Regions from separate parts of the Streptomyces sp. NPDC006798 genome, predicted to be linked through region 4. Evidence: riboswitches for the same ligand, from Rfam matches in the RefSeq annotation. Region 4 holds a riboswitch; each other region holds the start of a gene.
The links. Region 4 has a riboswitch for cyclic di-AMP ahead of ABZ714_RS17460 (C40 family peptidase). Riboswitches for the same ligand answer to the same signal wherever they lie in the genome.
Positions count from the first base shown of each region.

Region 1: linked by a shared signal. The riboswitch ahead of ABZ714_RS16145 (transglycosylase family protein) and the one ahead of ABZ714_RS17460 (C40 family peptidase) in region 4 are both predicted to bind cyclic di-AMP.
Region 2: linked by a shared signal. The riboswitch ahead of ABZ714_RS09730 (LysM peptidoglycan-binding domain-containing M23 family metallopeptidase) and the one ahead of ABZ714_RS17460 (C40 family peptidase) in region 4 are both predicted to bind cyclic di-AMP.
Region 3: linked by a shared signal. The riboswitch ahead of ABZ714_RS31920 (M23 family metallopeptidase) and the one ahead of ABZ714_RS17460 (C40 family peptidase) in region 4 are both predicted to bind cyclic di-AMP.

Region 1 is NZ_JBEYIS010000020.1:80,886-86,586, reverse strand. It holds gene ABZ714_RS16155 (cytochrome P450) at 56-1,339, shown strand; gene ABZ714_RS16150 (transglycosylase family protein) at 1,500-2,489, shown strand; cyclic di-AMP (ydaO/yuaA leader) riboswitch at 2,779-2,957, shown strand; gene ABZ714_RS16145 (transglycosylase family protein) at 2,961-3,689, shown strand; gene eno (phosphopyruvate hydratase) at 4,137-5,417, shown strand; gene ABZ714_RS16135 (septum formation initiator family protein) at 5,563-5,701, shown strand, end outside.
Region 2 is NZ_JBEYIS010000011.1:8,968-14,668, reverse strand. It holds gene ABZ714_RS09750 (aspartate aminotransferase family protein) at 1-242, shown strand, start outside; gene ABZ714_RS09745 (XRE family transcriptional regulator) at 332-964, shown strand; gene ABZ714_RS09740 (DUF6126 family protein) at 1,109-1,288, shown strand; gene ABZ714_RS09735 (tyrosine-protein phosphatase) at 1,352-2,164, opposite strand; cyclic di-AMP (ydaO/yuaA leader) riboswitch at 2,632-2,791, shown strand; gene ABZ714_RS09730 (LysM peptidoglycan-binding domain-containing M23 family metallopeptidase) at 2,797-3,807, shown strand; gene ABZ714_RS09725 (SGNH/GDSL hydrolase family protein) at 4,005-4,805, shown strand; gene ABZ714_RS09720 (tyrosinase family protein) at 4,885-5,701, opposite strand, start outside.
Region 3 is NZ_JBEYIS010000074.1:21,590-27,290, reverse strand. It holds gene ABZ714_RS31935 (TipAS antibiotic-recognition domain-containing protein) at 1-24, shown strand, start outside; tRNA gene ABZ714_RS31930 (tRNA-Met) at 231-304, shown strand; gene ABZ714_RS31925 (PP2C family protein-serine/threonine phosphatase) at 501-1,769, shown strand; cyclic di-AMP (ydaO/yuaA leader) riboswitch at 2,174-2,320, shown strand; gene ABZ714_RS31920 (M23 family metallopeptidase) at 2,332-3,327, shown strand; gene ABZ714_RS31915 (PrsW family intramembrane metalloprotease) at 3,483-4,799, opposite strand; gene trmB (tRNA (guanosine(46)-N7)-methyltransferase TrmB) at 5,268-5,701, opposite strand, start outside.
Region 4 is NZ_JBEYIS010000022.1:109,965-115,665, reverse strand. It holds gene ABZ714_RS17470 (ATP-dependent Clp protease proteolytic subunit) at 131-766, shown strand; gene ABZ714_RS17465 (hypothetical protein) at 763-1,083, shown strand; cyclic di-AMP (ydaO/yuaA leader) riboswitch at 1,432-1,593, shown strand; gene ABZ714_RS17460 (C40 family peptidase) at 1,597-2,076, shown strand; gene ABZ714_RS17455 (ATP-binding protein) at 2,190-2,672, opposite strand; gene ABZ714_RS17450 (8-amino-7-oxononanoate synthase) at 2,932-4,122, opposite strand; gene bioB (biotin synthase BioB) at 4,350-5,669, shown strand; gene ABZ714_RS17440 (adenosylmethionine--8-amino-7-oxononanoate transaminase) at 5,662-5,701, shown strand, end outside.

The DNA.
Region 1 (5,701 bases), on a different contig from region 4:
GCGCACCCCGAAGCCCCCGGCGGGAGGCGGGCCGCGCGGGGGATACCGTCCCGGTATGCGCAAGCCCTCCGACCCGCCGGAACCGCCCGAGTTGTTCAGCTGGGAGTTCGCCACCGATCCGTACCCCGCCTACGCCTGGCTCCGGGAGCACGCGCCCGTACGGCGGACGACCCTGCCCAGCGGGGTCGAGGCATGGCTCGTGACCCGGTACGCGGACGCCCGGCTGGCGCTCGCCGATCCGCGGCTGTCGAAGAATCCGGCGCATCACGACGAGCCCGCCCACGCCCGGGGGAAGACCGGGATCCCGGGGGAGCGCAGCGCCGGTCTGATGACGCATCTGCTGAATATCGATCCGCCGGACCACACCCGGCTGCGCCGGCTGGTGGCGAAGGCGTTCACGCCGCGCCGGGTGGCCGCCTTCGAGCCCCGGGTGCGGGAGCTGACCGACCGGCTGATCGACGGGTTCGCGGAGCGGGGGAGCGCCGATCTGATCCACGAGTTCGCCTTTCCGCTCCCTATTTACGCGATCTGCGATCTGCTGGGGGTGCCCGCCGAGGATCAGGACGATCTGCGGGACTGGGCGGGGATGATGATCCGTCACGGCGGCGGGCCGCGCGGCGGGGTGGCGCGGGCGGTGAAGCGGATCCGGGGCTATCTGGCGGAGCTGATCCACCGCAAGCGGGAGAACCTCGGCGCGGAGGACGCGGACGATCTGATCTCGGGGCTGATCCGGGCCAGCGACCACGGTGAGCACCTCACCGAGAACGAGGTCGTCGCGATGTGTTTCGTACTCCTGTTCGCTGGTTTTGAGACGACCATCAATCTGGTGGGTAACGGGCTCTATGCCCTGATGTGCCATCCGGAGCAGCGCGCCCGGCTCCAGGAGTCGCTGGCGGCGGGGGAGACGGCGCTGCTGGAGACGGGGATCGAGGAGCTGCTGCGGTACGACGGCCCGGTGGAGATGGCGACCTGGCGGTACGCGACCGAGGAGCTGACGATCGGGGGCGTACGGGTGGCCGAGGGCGACCCGGTTCTGGTGGTGCTCGCGGCGGCGGACCGGGACCCGGAGCGGTTCGACGGGCCGGACATTCTGGACCTGGCGCGGCGTGACAATCAGCACCTCGGATACGGGCACGGCATCCATTACTGTCTCGGCGCGCCGCTCGCCCGGCTGGAGGGCAGGACCGCGATCGCGACGCTGCTGACGCGCCTTCCCGACCTGCGACTGGCGGTGGATCATGGCGATTTGCGGTGGCGCGGGGGCCTGATCATGCGTGGACTGCGCACCCTTCCGGTGGAGTTCACTCCGGCCGGAACTGACAGGGCGTCAAGAATGTGATGTTCGCGTGATCTCCGCTGCATCGACTTGTGACAGACGTTCGAGTGCGGCTACCTTCACCCCCGTTCCAGCCCTCAGCGGAAAGGCTCAGCGCATGCTCTCCGGGAATGGTCGACATCGCCGTCCTCGACAGGCCCCGGCCCTGGTCGTCGCAGCGGGGGTGACCGGGTCCGCGATCGCGATCCCGCTCCTCGGCGCGACCTCGGCGTCCGCCGCGGACTCCGCGGTCTGGGACCGGGTCGCCGAGTGCGAGAGCGCCGGGCAGTGGAGCGCCAACACGGGCAACGGCTACTACGGCGGTCTCCAGTTCTCCCAGGAGACCTGGGAATCCTTCGGTGGTTCGCAGTACGCCGACCGGCCCGATCTGGCGAGCCGCTCCCAGCAGATAGCCGTGGCCGAGAAGGTGCTCGCGGCCCAGGGCGCCAAGGCGTGGCCGTCCTGCGGTGCCAACGCCGGGCTCGGGGCGGGCGCCTCGACCGGGATCGACCCGGGCGCCGACCCGGTGCCGAGCGGCCCGGCCGCGAAGCGCGCCGCGGACGCGGCCAAGGAGACCGCTCCGGCCGAGCCGCGTGGCGCGGGCGGCAGGGACGCCGGTGCGGCGGCGCCCAAGGCGGACGCGGCACAGAAGAAGGAGGCGCCCGGCAAGTCCGCCGAGGCCCCCGGGACCGGCAAGCACCGCGGTACGCCCGCGACGGAGCCTGGCACGGCGGGCGGCGGCGCTCCGAAGGCCGGTGCCGACGCGGGTGCGGACGCCGGCGCGGGAGCCCGTACCGACGCGGCGGCCCCGGACACCTCCGCCGTGGACGCCATCGACCCGTCCCGGATGTCCGGCCCCGACCGGACGTCCCGCGGTGACACCCCGGGCCGGGCCGACGCCCGGAACCAGGGCGACCCGGGCGGTGCGGGCGGATCCGGTGCGAAGGCCCCCGCGAACGGGACCACCGCGACGGACAGTAAGGACACCGCGGGCGAAACCGCCCCGGCGTCCGGTAGCTACACGGTGCGCACCGGCGACAATCTCTGGGCCATCGCGGAGGCGAAGGACGTCCCCGGCGGCTGGCCGGCGCTCTACGAGGCCAACCAGAAGGTGGTCGGAGCTGATCCCGACCTCATCCTGCCTGGCCAGAGCCTTGATCTTCAGCCGAAGTAGCCTGCGTACCGGCGAAACTGACGTAGTGATTCGTCGGTAAATGTCCGGTTTCGCGTAAGTGAGACATGAGTCTCTTTGCCCGGACCGCCGCCCCGGCCCTTCCGGAATTGCCTATTCCGCGCGCCACCTGCGGAAACGCAAGTTACCGGAGGGGCGGGATGGGCGATTTGACCACGATGTTCCGTCTTTGAAGAACCGGGACGGCTGTGGCTACGGTCTGGACCGCTCGCCAAAGCGGGCACCACTGACCGTCACGCCGAAATCCTGCCGTCGGTCGGGGGGAACAGTCGTCGCGACAGCGCCGAAGGCAGGAGCGGGGGACCCAGGTTCGTGCCGGTCCGCCCACCGTCCGTGAGGACGGCGGGACCCGGCTAGGGGTGAAGCCGTACGACCCGAGGGTCGTCCGGCCGGGCAACTCACTGCGCCCGAACCCGACAGCTCACCTCGTAGGCGTCGGTGAGGAGATCCGCCATGCTGTTCGCCACCAAGGGCAAGCACCGCCGTCCGTCCAAGGCCGCCAAGTTCGCCGCCTTCGCCGGGATCACCGGTGCCGCCATCGCCGCCCCGCTGATGGGCGCCACCTCCGCCTCCGCCGCCACCGCCGCCGAGTGGGACAAGGTCGCCCAGTGCGAGTCCGGCGGCAACTGGTCCATCAACACCGGCAACGGCTACTACGGCGGACTCCAGTTCTCCCCGTCGACGTGGGCCGCCTTCGGTGGCACCAAGTACGCGTCCAACGCGCACCTGGCCTCCAAGGCCCAGCAGATCGAGATAGCCGAGAAGGTCCTCGCGGGCCAGGGCAAGGGCGCCTGGCCGTCCTGCGGCGTCGGCCTCTCCAACACCCCGTACGGCGGCGGCGCGGCCGAGCAGGCCCCCGCCCAGCCGAAGCAGGAGCAGCCCAAGAAGCAGGCCGCGCCCAAGGCCGCGCCGAAGGAGCAGAAGCGGGCCGAGGCCCCGACCACCCGCTCCGAGCGCGCCGAGGCCCCGGCCCAGAAGCAGGCGCCGAAGAAGTCCCAGGGTCCCGCCAAGGGCTTCCTGAAGGGCGACGGCACGTACGAGGTCAAGGCCGGCGACACGCTGAGCAAGATCGCCGAGGCCGAGCAGGTCAAGGGTGGCTGGCAGCAGCTCTTCGAGCTGAACGAGGACATCGTCGACGACGCCGACGTGATCTTCCCGGGCCAGCTGCTCCACCTGAGCTGACCCCGGACGGGCCCCGGGCCGCCGCCGTCCCCGCGGCGGCCCTCCCCCCACAGGTCCGTCCCCCCGGCCGTCCTCGCGCGGAATCCCCTCACGGGCCCCGGCACGGAGACGGCCACCACCCCGGGCCGGCGCGACTCCCCCGTACGCGCCGGTCCGGGGTTTCCCGTATCACCCCCGGACCGCCCCCGCGCCGGCCCCGCCCCACGGCCCCGGACGGCGGCCCCGCCGGCCCTTCCGTACACCCGTCTGAGCGGACGAGAGCGCAGGTGAGAGCCGCTACCGGCGGGTAGCGGCACGGCCTTCGCCGGTCACCGCGATTCTTCGTACTCTTTTTCGTCCCAGGGGGCGGGCATCGGCGGGACGGCGCCCCCCGTCCGGTTAGGCTCGTGACCACAAGGGCCGAAACAAACCCGCATCCCACGCGTCACATCCCAGAAGGAGATGCTCGTGCCGTCCATCGACGTCGTCGTAGCCCGGGAAATCCTCGACTCCCGGGGCAACCCCACGGTCGAGGTCGAGGTGGGCCTCGACGACGGCAGCACCGGCCGTGCTGCCGTGCCCTCCGGTGCCTCCACCGGTGCCTTCGAGGCCATTGAGCTCCGCGACGGGGACCCCAACCGCTACCTGGGCAAGGGTGTCGAGAAGGCCGTCCTGGCCGTCATCGAGCAGATCGGCCCGGAGCTGGTCGGCTACGACGCCACCGAGCAGCGCCTGATCGACCAGGCCATGTTCGACCTGGACGCCACCGACAACAAGGGCTCCCTCGGCGCCAACGCCATCCTCGGCGTCTCCCTCGCCGTGGCGCACGCCGCCTCCGAGGCGTCCGACCTGCCGCTCTTCCGCTACCTCGGCGGCCCGAACGCGCACCTGCTGCCCGTCCCGATGATGAACATCCTCAACGGCGGATCCCACGCGGACTCCAATGTCGACATCCAGGAGTTCATGATCGCGCCGATCGGCGCCGAGTCCTTCTCCGAGGCCCTGCGCTGGGGCACCGAGGTCTACCACACCCTCAAGAAGGTGCTGAAGGGCCGCGGCCTCTCCACCGGCCTCGGCGACGAGGGCGGCTTCGCGCCGAACCTCGGCTCCAACCGCGAGGCGCTCGACCTCATCCTCGAAGCGATCAAGGAGGCCGGTTACACCCCCGGCCGCGACATCGCGCTGGCGCTCGACGTCGCCGCCTCCGAGTTCTACAAGGACGGCGTCTACGAGTTCGAGGGCAAGTCCCGGACCGCCGCCGAGATGACCGAGTACTACGCCGAGCTGGTCGAGGCGTACCCGCTGGTCTCCATCGAGGACCCGCTGTTCGAGGACGACTGGGACGGCTGGAACACCATCACCGCGAAGCTCGGCACCAAGGTGCAGCTCGTCGGCGACGACCTGTTCGTCACCAACCCCGAGCGGCTGGCCCGCGGCATCGAGGAGAACTCGGCCAACGCCCTGCTGGTCAAGGTCAACCAGATCGGGTCCCTCACCGAGACCCTCGACGCGGTCGAGCTGGCCCAGCGCAACGGCTTCAAGTGCATGATGTCGCACCGCTCCGGCGAGACCGAGGACGTCACCATCGCCGACCTGGCCGTCGCCACCAACTGCGGCCAGATCAAGACCGGCGCCCCGGCCCGCTCCGAGCGCGTCGCCAAGTACAACCAGCTCCTCCGGATCGAGGAGATCCTGGACGACGCGGCCGTCTACGCGGGCCGCAGCGCGTTCCCCCGCTTCAAGGGCTGACACCCGGGGGCAGCGGCAGGAGCCGATGCCCCCCGACGGCTGACCGGCACCCCGGCAGCCCGTCGTACGTCACGTCCCCGGCCGCGGTCCCGTACCGTGTCCGGGGACGTACGCGTGTCGGCACCGAGCAGGGGAGGCGGACGGAATGGCCCGCAGGACCGCCCGGACCGGTGGTGACCGGTTCTCCACCGCGACCAGGCTGCGGCTGATCGGGGAGCAGACCGCCGCCCGGGTCTACCGCTCCCAGACCAAGCGGCAGGCCCGCCGCTCCCGGCTCACCGGCC
Region 2 (5,701 bases), on a different contig from region 4:
GCAAGGGCCTCTTCGCCCAGATGGTGGTGGTACCGCTGCTGCACAAGCACCGGATTCTCACCCAGGTCTCCGGCGACCATCTGGAGGTGATCAAGCTGATTCCGCCGCTGATCATCGGCGAGCCGGAGGTGGACCGCTTCGTCACCGCCTTCACGGCGGTCATGGACGAGGCCCACAGCGGGGGCGGACTGCTCTGGGACTTCGGGAAAACCCTGGTCAAGCAGGCCATGGCACAGCGCTGACCGTCAGTTCGAAGATCATGCGTCCGGGAATTTTTTGCCTCTGGGGCAAGAAAGTTGCCTCAGAGGCATTTTCCTGGCGCAATGGACGTATGCAGAGTCCTCCCGGGGGCCACCCCCCGGACCCCCGATCCACGGCGCCCGGCGGGCCGGAAGCGCCGGAGTCGCTGCCCGACGTGGCGCCCAGGCTCCGCGATCTGCGCCGCCGGCGCGGACTGACCCTGGAGGCCGCGGCCCATCGCGCCGGGCTCTCGCCCGCGCATCTCTCCCGGCTGGAGACCGGCCGCCGCCAGCCGTCGCTGCCGATGCTGCTCGGTCTCGCCAGGATCTACGGTACGACAGTCTCCGAGCTGCTGGGGGAGTCGTCGCCGGAGCACGACCCGGTCATCAGGGCCGGGAGCCGGGAGCCGTCCCAGGCCGACGGGTGGACGTACCACCAGGTCGGCGGAGCGGGCCGGGCCATGCAGTCGCTACGGCTGATCGTGCCCTACGGCGCCCAGGGCGAGCTGGTCCGCCAGCACCCCGGCGAGGAGTGGCTCTACGTCCTCGACGGCCGGGTCCGGCTGTCGCTCGGCGACACCGCGCACGAGCTGGGCCCCGGTGACAGCGCGCACTACGACTCCCTCACCCCGCACCGGATCACCGCCGCGACCAGGGACGGAGCGGAGATGATCTTCGTCCATACGCTGCTCCAGAGCCCCGATATCTTCCATCCGCACTTCTGACGGCCCCGGGCCGGTCCGGCTCCGCCGCCCGGTCCCCGACGACCGTCAGAACCGCCCGACCGGTCCCGGTGACCGGCCGGGAACCCCTTCCGGCCGGGCCGGGAGACAGCCCCGGCCCCCGGGCCGGAGAAAGCAGAGGCCGTCATGGTCGAGAACCCCACCGCGGGCGAGGGCACGGCAGTCCCCGCCGACCGGCCCGTCCGCGAGCGGAAGGAGGAGGGCAAGTTCCCCAAGGGGATCTGGATCCGGCTCTTCGCCTATCTCGTGGCCGGACATGTCTTCGCGGGCTTCCTCTATCTCCTCTTCGAGGTCGGCGCGAAGTAGCCGTCGGGAATACGCCCCGGGCCCGTCAGGCGCCGGGGGCGTCGGGTGTCGGGGCGCCGCTGGTCAGACCGAGGTGAGCAGCCGCTCCCGCAGCCGGTCCCGGGTCTCCGGGGTCAGGCCGAGACCCCGGGACAGATACTCCTCGGTTCCGCCCCAGGCCGTGTCGATGGTGTCGAACGCGGCCCGCAGATAGGCCGGGCGCGCGTCGAACAGCGGGCTCAGCAGCTCCATCACCTCGCCGGACGTCCCGGCGGGCGCGTCGTCGGCCCGCCGGACCAGATAGCGGCGGTGCGGATCGTTGGACTTCAGATAGTCCGCCTCGATCGCCTCCCGCTCCACCCCGACCGCCAGCAGGGTCACCGCGATCGAGAGACCCGCCCGGTCCTTGCCCGCGGCGCAGTGCATCAGGGCCGGGACGCTGTCCTCGGCCAGGGTGCGCAGTACCCGGCCGTGCTCGCCGGTCCGGCCCGCGATCAGGGTCCGGTACGACTCCGTCATCCGGTCCGCCGCCCGGCCGTCCGCCAGCAGGGACCGCAGCTGGGGCAGATCGCCCCGGTGGACCACCTGCCAGAACTCGGCGCCGTCGGCGGGGTCGCTCAGCGGCAGATTGAGATTCCGTACCCCCGGCAGGGTCACGTCCGGGCCCTCGATCCGGATATCGGCCGCGTTGCGGAAGTCGAAGATCGTATGGAGGCCGAGACCGGCGAGGAAGGCGGTGTCGCTCCCGGTGGCATGGGCCAGATGGCCACTGCGGTAGAGGCGGCCGTGGCGCACCGTCCGCCCGTCGAGGGTCGGCATGCCGCCGACGTCGCGGAAGTTGCGGACCCCGGCCAGCTCGGGCTCGGTGGACGGAACCTGCGGCACCTGCTGCGTCACTGAGGGCTCCCTGTGGCGTCACTGCCGTCGGCTCGGACGCCGACGGTGGCGTGAACCCGACGATACGACATCGGTTCCCTCGGGCAATCTTCTTGTCCGACCGGGCCGGAGCGGTGCCGTCACGGTGTCCGGGCGGGGCCGGAGAGCGGCCGAGCCATCAGAGGATCGTAGGGTTCTGTCCGTATTCATGCCCAATAGGTGCTTGGTCGAACATGCCCTGTCTCATGGGGAGATGGGTGGTCGTCATGAGCAGGATCACAATCGTGACGTTGTGTGGCGGGGGGCGCCGGGCGTGACGCCCCCGGCGCTGGGGAGTTGACCCCGGGGTCTCCACGGAGGGTGACCGGCCCCGGGGTTCCCGCAAGATCGACCCCGGCCGCTCCCGTACCGCTTGGCTTGTTCCTGACGACATGGCCGGTTTAGGTTCACCGGACTCCGGACGGACCGCCGAATCCTGCCGCCGCCCGGACTTTCCTTCACCCGAACCACGTGGCAGGAGCGGGGGACCCAGGTAGTACGCCGATCCGGGCGACCGGACGGCTCGGGGTGAAGCCGTGCCCGACGGGCGCGGCCGGGCAACTCCAGCCCGAACCCGACAGCTCACCTCGCAGGCGCCGGAGAGGAATCGCGCCATGCCCGGAAAGGGTAAGCACCGCCGTCCCCGGACGACGGTCATCACACGCGGCATCGTCGCCGCCGGCACCGGCGGAGCCGCCATCGCCCTGCCCCTGATCGGGGCCACCGGCGCCCACGCCGCCGAACCCGCCGCCCCGGTGACGGCCGCCGTCGCCCCGGCCGCCCCCGCGACCCCGGCCGCCGCCGGGAAGGCCGCCACCGGAGCCACGACCTATGTCGTCGTCGCCGGTGACCATCTGTCCGGGATCGCGTTCGAGCGCGACGTCGAGGGCGGCTGGCAGCAGCTGTACGCCGACAACCGTACGGCCGTCGGCGACGACCCGTCCCTGATCCACCCCGGTCTGAAGCTCACCCTGAACGGCGGCGGCGCCGAGCGCCCGCAGTCCGGGACCGGCGACAAGCCGGCGAAGGCCGAGAAGAAGGCCGAGAAGAAGGCCGAGAAGAAGGCGGAGACCGGCAAGGCCGACCGCGCCTCCCGCGACGGCGCCCGGGCCGCCGCCCCGGCCCCCGCCGCCGAGCCCGCCCCGGCGAAGGAGGCCGCCCCGGCCCCGGCCGCCGAGCCCGCCGCCGCGGAGCCCGCCCCCGAGTCCGCCCCGGCCACGGGCGGCTGGTCCGCCCCGGTCGACGGCGCCGTCAGCACCCCGTACCGCGCCTCCGGCGCCATGTGGTCCAGCGGCTACCACACCGGTGTCGACTTCGCGGTGCCCACCGGGACCAGCATCAAGTCCATCGGCCCCGGCACCGTCGTCTCCGCCGGCTGGGCCGGTGCGTACGGCAACGAGGTCGTCATCCAGCACACCGACGGCACCTACTCGCAGTACGCCCATCTCTCCTCCCTCTCCGTCGCCGCCGGCCAGACCGTCAGCGGCGGACAGCAGATCGGCCTCGCCGGTTCGACCGGCAACTCCAGCGGCCCGCATCTGCACCTGGAGGTCCGTACCGGACCGGGCTACGGCTCCGACATCGACCCCGTCGCCCATCTGCGGAGCCACGGCGTCGACCTCTGAGCCCGCTGAGCGCGCCGGGCCCGGCTCGACCTGCTGAGCCCGTCGGGCGGGCCGAGCCCGCCGAACTCGCGTCCCCCACGACACCCCTGTCGTGGGGGACGCGGTGTATTCCCGGCCGGTCGCGGGATCACGGTGTGATAGATCACGGCCCGTCAACCCCTCCCTACGGTCGCGTAGGTCACATCCGGGAGGGGAGGATGGTTGCCGTGGGAGACGATTCGAGCACAGTGATGACCGGCGGGATCGGGTCGTACGCGGCGATCGGTGACAGCTTCACCGAGGGCGTGGGGGACCCGGGACCCGATGGAACCTACGTCGGCTGGGCGGACCGCTTCGCGGTACTGCTCGCCGACCGCGTACCGGAAGGCACCTTCCGGTACGCCAATCTGGCCGTACGCGGCCGGCTCCTCGACCAGATCGTGGCGGAGCAGGTGCCCAGGGCGCGGGCGCTCGCCCCGGACCTGGTGTCGTTCTGCGCCGGGGGCAACGACATCATCCGCCCGGGCAGCGACCCGGACGACGTGGCGGAGCGGTTCGAGCGGGCCGTCGCCGAACTGACCGGGGCCGTCGGCACCGTCATGGTCACCACCGGCTTCGACACCCGTGACATTCCGGTACTGCGCCATCTGCGCGGCAAGATCGCCACCTATACGGCCCATGTCCGGGCCATCGCCGACCGCTACGACTGCCCGGTGCTGGACCTGTGGTCGCTCCGGTCCGTACAGGACCGCCGGGCCTGGGACCCCGACCGGCTCCATCTGTCGCCGGAGGGGCATACCCGGGTCGCCCTGCGGGCGGGTCAGGTGCTCGGGCTCGACATCCCGGCCGACCCCGACCAGCCGTGGCCGCCGACTCCGCTGCGGGGCACGCTGGAGGTACGGCGCGACGACATCCAGTGGGCGCGCGAGTACCTGGCGCCGTGGATCGGACGGCGGCTGCGGGGCGAGAGCTCCGGCGACCATGTGGAGGCCAAGCGGCCCGATCTGCTGCCGCTGTGACGCCGGGTCCGAGGGCCCGCCCGTACCGGGAGCGGGCCCTCGGACGCGGTCATCCGGTCATCCGGTCACACCGGGACCGTCAGGCGTAGGTGTACCACTGGGTGTGGTCCAGCAGACTGGCCGGTGTGGTGTTGGTCCACGGGGCCATGTTCTCGTTCAGGGCCACCGCGCCGGTCGTGCTGGTGCTGGGCAGGTACTCGGCGCTGGCCGGGTGGAGCGCGTGCCAGTCGGCCCAGAGCTTGTCGACATAGGCGTGGTGCAGCCAGAACACCGGGTCGTTGGGGGACGTGGCGGTCTCCATGTGGCCCCAGACCCACCGGTGGACCCGGTTGTGCATGGCGTAGTAGCCGTCCGCGCCCTCCAGCCGGGCACGGAAGCCGCTCGAACCGTCCCGGAACGGCGCCGAGTCGTAGGTGGTCAGGGCCAGGGCGTCGGCGACCTGGGCCGCGGTGGGCAGCGTCGGGACCCAGCTGGCGAGAGAGCGCTTGAGGAACACCCCGGTATCGACCCCGACGGTGATGTTCCACTTGCCCGTGGAGTAGGCGAACGGGCCGTCCATGACCTGATCGTCCAGGGCGCGGCCGGTGCCGCCGAGGAAGTCCGGGGCCCAGAGGGACGACGCGGGCGTGTTGTCGACCGTCCAGTCCCAGTAGGGGATCGACACCGTCGCGTCGACCTTCTTCAGCTCGGCCTCGAAGTCGATCAGGTACTTGCGGTGCCAGGGCAGGAACGACGCCCCGAAGTGGCCCACGTAGACGCTGGTGTTCATATCGAGGGCGAAGCGGAGCCGGTGGGCCTCGACGAACTGGTCGTAGACGCCTATTCGCTTCACCTCCAGCACGGCGTCGGTGAACTTCTTCTTCTCGGCGGTGGTGAGGCTCGCCTGGTTCTTGCGT
Region 3 (5,701 bases), on a different contig from region 4:
GCGGACCGTCAGCTGACCGACTGAGGCGGGCTCGGGGGACCGGCGGGGCCAACGGGAATCCGCCGGTCCGGCGAGGACGGCGAGGACCGCGAAGGCGACAGAGCCGGGTTAAAACGAATGAAAAGCGATTATGTCGGGCGTGGTCGGCGGGATTCGCGAAACCGATGAGGCCGCGGGGGCGGAAATGGTCGTCGGTGGTGCTCCGGATGGCGTAAGGTTGTGTTCAACGACGCGGGGTGGAGCAGCTCGGTAGCTCGCTGGGCTCATAACCCAGAGGTCGCAGGTTCAAATCCTGTCCCCGCTACTGAAGACACGGCCCGGTGTTCCGTAACAGGAACACCGGGCCGTTGTCGTACCCCCTGCCAGTCGCCGTTCGGTCCGCCGTTGCCCGGCCGACCCCCGGTCGCCCCCCGGCTGTTCCCACGTCGTCCCCCGTCCGGCCCTCCGCGGGTCGCCCTCCGCCCGTCCGGCCGGGACGCTGAGGGGGGAGGAGAGCATCCGTGGCGGAGGAAGAACAACCGAACCTGTCCGGTGGTGCCCGGCGACTCGCCCGGATGCTGCCGTCGCTGATGATCATCGTGGGTGTGGTCTTCGACCTCTCGACCCCGTCGAAGTTCACCGCCGCCCCGATGTTCACGGCCGCCCCGCTGCTCGCCGCGCCCTTCTTCTCCTTCTCCGTCACCCTGGCGACCGGGATCTTCGCCGTACTGACCGAACTGGCCCTCGACTTCTACAACAGCCTGCTCGACGAGACCCAGGCGTATACCGAGCTGACCACCGTGATCACCGTCTCGGCGCTGGCCCTCTTCATCAACCGGGTCATCACCCGGAGCCAGCAGCGGCTCGCCTCCGCCCGGGTGATCGCCGAGACCGCGCAGCGCGCCGTGCTGCCCACACCCGCCGAGGAGATCGGCGGGCTACGGGTCGCCGCCCGGTACGAGGCCGCCCTCGCCGACGCCTTCATCGGCGGCGACCTCTTCGCCGTCCAGGAGACCCGGCACGGGGTGCGGCTGGTGGTCGGCGACGTCCGGGGCAAGGGCCTGGGCGCGGTCGAGGCCGTGGCCGTCCTGATCGGCGCCTTCCGCGAGGCGGCCGAACGGGAGCCGACGCTGGAGGAGGTCGCCGCCCGGCTGGAGCAGGCCCTGGTCCGGGAGGGGCTGCGCAGGGGCGGCGACACCGAGGAGAACACGGCCCGCTACGAGGGCTTCGCGACTGCCGTGATCGCGGAGATCCCGCACGGGGCCGGGGTCGTACGGCTGCTCAACCGGGGGCACCCCGAACCGCTGCTGCTGCGGGGCGACGGCCGGGCCCGGTTCCTGCCGCCGGACGACGCGGCCCTGCCGCTGGGGATGCGGGAGCTGGGGGAGTGGCCGGGGCGGACCGAGACCCATCCGATGCCGGCCGGCTCGACCCTGCTGCTGTACACGGACGGGCTCTCCGAGGCGCGGAACCCGGCGGGGGCCTTCTACGACCCGGGGGAGCGGCTCGGGGGCCGGGTGTTCCCGGGGCCGGGGGAGCTGCTGGACGCGCTGGTCGACGACGTACGACGGCACACGGGCGGCGGATCCACGGACGACATGGCGCTGCTGGCGGTCACGGGGCCCTTGGTCACGGGACCTGAGTTCTCCGGGCGTGCGGTCTCCGGTACTCCGGCTTCCGATACCCCGTCTGCGGATGCCCCGGCTTCCGATACCCCGGCCTCCGGATCTGGGGCTTCCGGGTCCGCGGCCTCCGGATCCCCGACCCCCGGGACCCCCGAGGACGGCTGATCTCCGGATCCCGTAGGCCGGCTTCCGGCCCCGGTGGCCGAACCCCGCCGAGGGTCCGTCCGGCGCCGGGACAGGCGGCGCTCCGGGCTCTTGGATAAAGACTTGACCAACCCTTCGCCGGGTGTCGGCGCCTATGTGCCATTGCACAGCCCATTTATCGACCGAGAGTAACCGAGTCGTCGCTCTGCATATATCAATTGACGGTCCGTCAGTGGCCGCGAGCGCCCCGACGGGGCGTCAGGGACCCGTTTTGCCGGTCGGCTCGCCCGATTTGGCGAGCTTCTGTCCCGGTTGATCCACCAGATGGGTTTAACGATCATCAGGAACAGCTTGGAAAACATTCCCGGTGTCTATTAACGTTCGATAACGCAGCGCGGTCGTCCCAGCCGCCGTCAGGGCGGCTCCGTGCTCATGCGCCGAATCCCGCAAGGGAACCGGGGAACCACTTCTTGGGGTGAATCGGGTGACTCCGCAGCCTGCGGAGTCACGCGTAGGAGACCTTCCTGCTCCGAACCCGTCAGCTAACCCGGTAGGCGAGAAGGAAGGAAAGGAGCACGCCTCAGTGGCGTCCAACACCCCTGCCCCGCAAGCCCCCGCCGGGCCCGGGTACTCGCACTCCGGCTTCCGTGAGGACGGCGGTCCCGAGCGTTCCACCGACGAGTGGAACCCGAGCGCCGAGACCATCGGTTCCAACCGCGGCAAGCACCGCGTACTGCGCCAGCAGCGCCGGGCCTTCGCCCGCAGCTCCACCGTCCTCGGTGTCGGTGTCATCGCCGCGGTCGGCGCGGGCGGCATCGCCACCGCGCAGGACAAGGCCCCGATCACCATCTCCCTGCCCGACGGGCTCGGCGGCGACGAGGAGGGCCCCGCCCCGGTCGGCCTCGCCACCATGGGCGCCCCCGGTGCCCAGGCCGAGGAGGCCGACGCGGCCGCCGGTGACGCCCTGCGCTCCCGGATCCTCCAGCAGGCCGAGCAGCAGCAGGCCACCGCCGACGCGGAGCGCCGCGCCGCCGCCGAGAAGGCCGCCGCCGAACAGGCGGCCGAGGACGCGAAGCAGGCCGCCACCGACGCCAAGAAGAAGGCGGACGAGGCGAAGAAGAAGGCCGCCGAGGAAGCCAAGAAGAAGGCGGAGGCCGAGCGGCTCGCCAAGCTGGCGAAGAGCTTCTCGCCCCCTACCTCCAACTACCGGATCACCTCGGTCTACGGCCAGTCCGGCTCGATGTGGTCCTCCGGTCAGCACACCGGTGTCGACTTCGCCGCCTCGGCGGGCACCCCGACCAAGGCCGTCGGCGCGGGCACCATCAAGTCCGCCGGCATGGCGGGCGCGTACGGCCTCCAGACCATCCTCCAACTGAACGACGGCACCGAGGTGATGTACGCCCACCAGTCGTCGATCAACGTCAGCGTCGGCCAGAAGGTCGCCGCGGGCGACATGATCGGCCGGGTCGGCGCCACCGGCAATGTCACCGGCGACCACCTCCACCTGGAGGTCAGGACGCCCGGCGGCTCGGTGATCGACCCCCTGGCCTGGCTGCGCAGCAAGGGCGTTCCGGTCTAGGCAAACCCCCGCGGCCCGCTTCTCTCGTGGACCACCGGCAGTTCCGACGCATCACCCCCCGACGTCGGAGCTGCCGGTTTCCGCATGTCCGGGGCGGAATGTCCGGGGCGGCCGGGTTCGGGGCGGCCGGGTTCGGGCGCGGAACGCCGTACGGGTCAGACGCGGTACGGGTTGTACCCCTCGTAGTCGCGGTACGGCGGCGGCACCCGCACCGCGCCCGCCGCCCGGGCGCCGTAGGTGAGCGCCGGTCCCGCCACCGCCTTCCGGTTCCACATGTGGTGCAGCAACTCCTGCTCCCTCGCCACGAAGTCCGGGTCGGCGGCCCCGCGCGACGCCCGGTCGCGCAGAAAGGCCAGTGACGTCGCGAACCGTACGTACTCCGACACCGCGTGCGCGGCGGTCGGCCCCCCGGCCCGGCGGGCGAACGACCGGGCTTCGGACCTGGCCCGCATCGACGACAGCGCGGCGGGTTCGGCGGGCGCCAGCCAGCCCGCCGCGGCGTACGGCGGCAGCGCCACCGAGATCGTCCGCAGCTCCCGCTGCCGGGACCAGATCGTCAGCCAGGTCAGCAGCGCGAAGGCCGGGACCATGAACATCCCGTAGACCAGATAGAAGCCGAACGGGCCGAGGTAGGACGCCGAACCGTTCCAGAGCGCGTGCATCGCCATCGACAGCAGCAGCCCCAGCACGGGCAGGACGAACCGGCGCAGCCGGTGCCGTCGGGCCGCCATCGCCGCGAAGCCCAGTCCGAGACCGGTGAGCACGGTGAAGAGGGGATGCGCGAACGGCGACATGACGACCCGTACGAAGAACGTCGCCGCCGCCGAGGCGATACCCGAGCCGCCCGCCGACTGCTCCTCGTCGAAGGCCGTCCCGAGATAGAGGATGTTCTCGGTGAAGGCGAAGCCGGTCGCGGTGAAACCGGCGAACACCACACCGTCGACCAGACCGGTGAAGTGCCGCCGCCGGAAGAAGAAGAGCAGGAAGAGCGCGGCGGCCTTGGCGGTCTCCTCGACCACCGGGGCGACCAGGGTCGCGCCCAGATTGTCGGCGCTCGTCGGATCCGCGGTGGCGGTGGCGATCCACTGGATCGCGAAGGTGTTGGCCAGGATCGAGACCAGTGCCGCGGCGAAGGCGCCCCAGGCGAAGGCGAAGGCGAGGTTCCGCCAGGGCCGGGGCTCGACCCGGCCCAGCCAGCGGAAGGCCGCCAGCAGAAGGGGCACGGGCAGGGTGGCGAGACCGAGGCCGACCAGGAAGCCCTCGGAACCGGTCTGCTCCCGGACTATCGCCAGGATCACCAGCGCGCACAGGGCCAGCAGCAGGATCAGTATCCCGGCCCGGATCGCCTTGCTGCGCCAGATCCGGGAGACCCGCGGCTTGTAGCGCCAGCGGGAGCGCTCCGGCATGGCGTCGAAGACCGGCCGGGCGTCGTACGCGGGCACGGCGGGGCCGCCGGAGCCGCCGGTGCCCATCGGGCCGGTGGTCTGGGCGGTGCCGGTGGGCCAGGTGGCCTGGGTGGTGTCAGCGGTGTCGGTGGTGCTGATGGGTTCGGTGGTGTCGGTGGCGGGATTCGGCTGGTGCGGGTGGGACCGGGGCGGGGTTCCGGTCGCGTCCTCCGGTGGTACGGGCCGGGGCCCGGGCAACCCGGTGCGTTCCGGATCGGGTGGGGACGCCCCGGCCTCAGGGGGCGAGGGACGCGGTACGGGACGGGATGCGGACGGCTCGGACACCCGTCGACACTAACGATCCCCTGTGACAACCGGCGACGGGGCGCCGTGATCCCTGGCCGGTTCGCGCGATACACCACCGCGAATCGCCCCGACCGCGACCTTTCGAACGGCGTCCGGCGGCGCCGGACACCACCGCCCGGGGCCGTTCCACCCGGTCCGGGACCGCCCGTGGCCGTGCCGCCCGGAGGACGCTCCGCCGTGGCCGTGCCGTCAGACCCGGCGGAAGAGGAGATCCCGGACGACGTGGCCCTTGTCCAGACCCTGTCCCTCGAACCGGGTACGGGGCCGGAAGCCGGGCCTCGGCGCGAAGCCGCCGTCCTCGGCGGTGTTCTCGAAGCCGGGGTGCGCGGAGAGCACCTCCAACATCTGCTCCGCGTACGGCTCCCAGTCCGTCGCGCAGTGCAGTACGGCCCCCGGCTTCAGCACCCGCGCGGCCAGCGTCAGGAACTCGGGCTGGATCAGCCGCCGCTTGTGGTGCCGCTTCTTCGGCCACGGGTCGGGGAAGTACACCCGCATTCCGTCGAGCGCGCCGGGCGCCAGCTGCTCCCGCAGCAGGATGATCGCGTCACCGTTGGCCACCCGGACGTTGGTCAGCCCGTTCCGCTCGGCGAGGCCGAGGAGGTTGCCCTGCCCGGGGGTGTGGA
Region 4 (5,701 bases):
GCTCGCCGAGGGCGAAATCGCCGCCCCGACCAGGGGATTCGTTCGGTGATTCCCGGTCGACACCCTCCCGATGAACTGTACGTCCTGTACATTTTTTACAGACGACAGGACCCGAGGAACGAGGTACGCCATGACCAGCCGTCCCGCCGCCCGCTATGTCCTTCCCCAGCTCACCGAGCGGACCGGCCGGGGCGTCCGGACCATGGATCCGTACAGCAAGCTGCTGGAGGAGCGGATCATCTTCATCGGCACCCCGGTGGACGACACGGCGGCCAATGACGCGATCGCCCAGTTCCTCCATCTCGAACACGCCGACCCGGACCGGGACATCGCTCTCTATCTCAACTCCCCCGGCGGCTCGCTCAGTGCGGCGCTGGCGGTCTACGACACGATGCAGGTGATCACCTGCGATGTGGAGACGACCTGTATCGGCCAGGTCGCCGCGGCGGCCGCCCTGTTGCTCGCGGCCGGGGCGCCGGGGAAGCGGATGGCGCTGCCGGGCGCGCGGATCGTGCTGCGGCAGCCCGCCCTCGACGAGCCGATGCGGGGTATGCCGTCCGATCTGGAGATCGAGGCACGGGAGCTGCTGCGCCAACGGGCCCTGACGACGGAGCTGCTGGCCCGGCACACCGGCCGGACCGAGCCGGGGATCACGGCCGATCTGGAGCGCGATCTCTTCCTGGACGCGGCGGGCGCGAAGGAGTACGGCCTGGTGGACCATGTGATCGACAGCCGGAAGAGCTCTCGGCCCGGCGGCTCGCGATGACCCCTTCCGTACCTCGCCCCGAGCTTCCGCCGCTGCCCGCGCTCACCCGCGCCGAGGGGGAGTTGCTCGACGCCTATCTCGCCGTCGCCGATCTGGTGGGCCGGATCAATCCGGCCCGCTCGGAACAGACCTACGGCGCCCTGCGGGCCGCCCAGGCCCTGGTGGCGCGGGCGATCGAGCTCCGGGACGCCCTGACGCTGATGCATCACCGGGGAGAGAGCGAGTTGCATACCGCGACTCTCGCGGACGCCCTGCGCGTACTCGACGGCGAAAGGCGGACATTCCGGGTCACGATCCCGAAACCGCCGTCGCGCTGACGCCCCGTCGACCGTCCGTCAACCGCCGTTCGAGTGGGATAACTCCTCCCTCGATCGGTGGAGTCGAACCGCGGGTAACGACTACGGTCGAGTTGCGCCGGACCGACGATCCCTCTACCGGAAAGTCCTATCCCCGGCCTGGTGAGCGGCCCTTCGGGTGTCCACGGAGACGCGCCGCGCCGGTCCGATTCATACGAACGGCGCATTCGTGGCGAAACTCACATATCGCCGTTTTGGCTTCGAAATCCGGCACTTGATGGGTCAAGATCCGTGGGACGACAAGCCCCCGTCACCTCGGCGGGGCGGTCCGGGCGGACGCCGAGTCCTGCCGCTGTCCCGGATGACTGGTCGACAGAAGTGCATTCGGCAGGAGTGGAGGACCCAGGCAGTACGGGACGGCCGGAGCGATCGATCCGGAAGTCCCTCGGGGTGAAGCCGCGCCAGCGGCCGGGCACCTTCGTCCGCCCGAACCCGACAGGTCATCCTTCACAGGCGGCTGACGAAGGGTTGCGCATGAGTGCGCAGATGAACGTCCCGTCCCTGCTCGGCCGGGCGGGCACCGTGTCCGCCCTGACGATCGCGGCGCTCGGTGCCTCGATGGTCGTACCGGGCGGCACGCCGGAGGCGCAGGCCGCCGCCACGGCGCACGCGGGCAAGGCTTTGAAGGTCGCCGCGTCCAAGAAGGGGGCACCGTACAAGTACGGCGCGGCGGGCCCGTCCCGCTTCGACTGCTCGGGGCTGACGGTCTACTCGTACAAGCAGGCGGGGAAGAAGCTCCCGCGGACCGCGCAGCAGCAGTACAACAAGACCCGCAAGATCTCCGTGAAGTCGCGCCAGGCCGGAGACCTGGTCTTCTTCCACGGCAGCGGCGGTGTCTACCACGTCGGGATATATGCCGGGAAGGGGAAGATCTGGCACTCGCCCAAGCGGGGTTCCTGGGTGAAGCTGGACAAGATCTGGACCAAGAGCGTGTCGTACGGACGCGTCAAGTGACGCTCCGGCGGAGCTGAGTCGCGTAGCGGCCCCGGGGGGGGGATCCTCTCCGGGGCCGCCGCGTGTCCGGGCGGCCCCGGGGCGCGCCGCCCGTACCGTGGCGAGCCGGTGCCCTACGGCTCACCGGGCCCGCGGGCCCGGCCCCGGTCCTGATACCGGACGGCCCCGTCCCGGGCCGTCGGGGCCCACGGCAGGGCGACCCAGACGGTCTTGCCGCCGTCCGGGGTCGGTGTGACCGTCAGCCGCCCGCCGCTGTGCGCGGTGAGGCTGCGGACGATGACCATCCCCCGCCCGTTGTCCTGCCGGACGGCGGCGGGCAGCCGCTGCGGCCGGCGCGGATGGCTGTCCGTCACGCCGATCCTCAGCTCCTCGTCGCGCTCCAGCAGCAGATCGACGGTGAAGGTGGGCGACTGGCCGAAGGTGTGCTGGACCGCGTTGGTCGTCAGTTCGGAGACGATCAGCCGGATGGTGTCGGCCATGTCCCCGCCGGGCGGCAGTCCCCACTCGGTGACGACATCGGTGACATGTCCGCGTGCCACGGACACCGACCCGGGGTCGCTCGGCAGAGTGATCGAACTCTCCAGCAGATCCGCCATGGCGACGCCGTCCCTTCCCAGCCGCGGCCGTGCCTCGGCCGCGCCTCCGACGTCCCGGTCCCCCGGCTCCCGGCGGCCCGGGGCGGGGCCGCGCGGACGGCTTCGGCGGGGCGCCGAGCGTCGGACTGCCCCTCATCCTGCCGCCGCAGGCACGATCCGCCAAGATCTGTGGACAACTGTCGCCCGAAGCGGTGAACTCTGCTACGCAAGACCGTTTTTGGCCATACCCATACGCAAATGTCCGGCCTCGGTCCGCCGTTCAGCTCTCCGGAGCCGCCCGGACGGGTGTCCGGCCCGGGGGCAGCGCCTCGGGCGGAGCGGTGGCGATCACCGTGGCGACCGCGGCGGCGATCTGCCCGTCCGTCAGATCGGCCCGGGCGGTCAGCCGGATCCGGGAGACCCCGTCCGGTACCGACGGGGGCCGGAAGCACCCGACCTGGAGCCCCGCCGTCCGGCAGTCGGCGGCCCAGCGGACGGCTGCCGCGGGCGAGGGGGCCCGTACCGACACCACCGCCGCGTCGGGCCGCGCGGCGGTCAGCCCCGCGCCGGTGAGCCGGGCGTACAGCTCGGCGGCGACCGCGCGGACCCGGTCGGCGCGGCCCGGCTCCCGTTCCAGCAGCCGCAGCGACGCCCGGGCCGCGCCCACGGCCGCCGGGGCGAGCCCGGTGTCGAAGATGAACGTCCGCGCGGTGTTGACCAGATGGGCGATGACCCGGGCCGGGCCGAGCACCGCGCCGCCCTGGCTGCCCAGGGACTTGGAGAGCGTCACGGTCGCCACCACGCCCGGGTGTCCGGCGATCCCGGCGGCGTACGGCGTACCGCGCCCGCCAGGACCGAGGACGCCGAGCCCGTGCGCGTCGTCCACCAGCAGCGCCGCGCCGCGCCCGGCGGTGATCGCGGCGAGTTCGGCCAGCGGTGCCGCGTCGCCGTCGACGGAGAAGACCGCGTCCGTGACGACCAGCGCCCGGTAGCCGGGATGGGCGTCGAGGATCTTCCGTACGGCCGTGGGGTCGCCATGGGCGGCGATCTCGGTCTCCGCCCTGGCGAGTCGGCAGCCGTCGACGATCGAGGCGTGGTTGGCGGCGTCCGAGACGATCAGCGAACCCGGTCCGCCGAGCGCCGTGACGGCGGCCAGATTGGCGGCGTAGCCGGAGGCCAGTACGAGGGCGGCCTCGAAGCCGCAGAACGCGGCGAGTTCGCGTTCCAGGGCGGCGTGCGCGGTGGTGCTTCCGGTGACCAGCCGCGAGCCGGTGGCGCCCGCGCCCCAGCGGTGCGCGGCGGCGGCAGCGGCGGCCACCACCTCGGGATGCCGGGTGAGGCCCAGATAGTCGTTGCCCGCGAGATCGAGCGTCTCCGGGTCGGCGGGGCGCGGCCGGAGCGCGCGGACGAGCCCGGCGCGCTCCCGGCGCGCGGCCTCCTCGTCGAGCCAGTCGAAGGGGTCATCGGGCATCTGTCGCGCTCCCCCGCTCGTTCCCGTGGGTTCCGCCGCCGGGCGGTCGTGGCCGCCGGGCGGCGCTGTTCGGGCGTCCGTCGTCGACTGCTTCCTTTTGTAGGCAGCTCACAGAGGCTAACCGGGCGCGCCCCGGCTCTACATGTGGTCATACACACACTTCGTCGGCGGTCTGTTGTGAGATTCCGACTTTCCCGGGGGGAGTCAGGTACGCCAGGATCGGCGCCATGGAGCTTCTCGACAGGCTGGTGGAGAAGGGGCTGCGGCGCGAGCCGCCGACCCGGGACGAGGCGCTGGCGGTTCTGGCGACCTCCGACGACGACGTACTCGATGTGGTGGCCGCGGCGGGCCGGGTGCGCCGTCAGTGGTTCGGGCGGCGGGTGAAACTCAACTATCTCGTCAATCTCAAGTCGGGGCTCTGTCCCGAGGACTGCTCGTACTGCTCGCAGCGGCTGGGGTCGACCGCGGGCATTCTCAAGTACACCTGGCTCAAGCCGGAGGAGGCGTCCGACGCGGCCGCCGCGGGGGTCGCGGGCGGCGCCAAGCGGGTCTGCCTGGTGGCGAGCGGCCGGGGCCCGACGGACCGCGATGTGGAGCGGGTCTCCCGCACCATCGAGACGATCAAGGAACGGAACGAGGACGTCGAGGTCTGCGCCTGTCTCGGGCTGCTCTCCGACGGGCAGGCGGAGCGGCTGCGGGCGGCGGGCGCCGATGCGTACAACCACAATCTGAACACCTCCGAGGCGACTTACGCGGGCATCACCACCACCCATACCTACGCGGACCGGGTGGACACCGTCGGGCGGGCCCGGACGGCCGGGCTCTCCCCCTGCTCGGGGCTGATCGCCGGGATGGGCGAGACGGACGAGGACCTGGTCGGTGTGGTCTTCGCCCTGCGGGCGCTGGATCCGGACTCCGTTCCGGTGAACTTCCTGATCCCCTTCGAGGGCACTCCGCTGGCGAAGGACTGGCATCTGTCGCCGCAGCGCTGTCTGCGGATCCTGGCGATGGTCCGGTTCGTCTGCCCCGATGTGGAGGTACGGCTCGGCGCGGGCCGGGAGATCCATCTGCGCACCCTGCAGCCGCTCGCGCTCCATCCGGCCAACTCGGTCTTCCTCGGCGACTACCTGACGAGCGAGGGGCAGGCGGGCCGGGCCGATCTGGAGATGATCGCCGACGCGGGCTTCGAGGTGGAGGGCGCCGGGACGACGACACTGCCGCCGCACCGGGCGGCCGCCGGGGGCTGCGGCGGCGCCCACGCGCACGCGCCGTCCGGGGCCGGGGACGCCGCCGGTACCGCCGAGGCGGCCGGTGGCTGCGGCGGGACGGCCGGATGCGGCTCGGTATGCGGCCCGTCCGCCGAGGGCACCGATGATTCCCCGGCGGCCGAGGACCTTCGGGGCGCGGCGGCCGTGGATGCCGGGACTACCGGGGAAAGCGGGGAGGGTACGGTGCCGGACGCGCCCGGCGCCGGATCGCGGCCGCGCCCCGATCTGGTGGCGGTGCGCCGCCGGGGCGCGGGTACCGGGGTGGCCCCCAATGCCTGAGCTGCCGGTCCCCGAACTGCTGGCGCTCGACC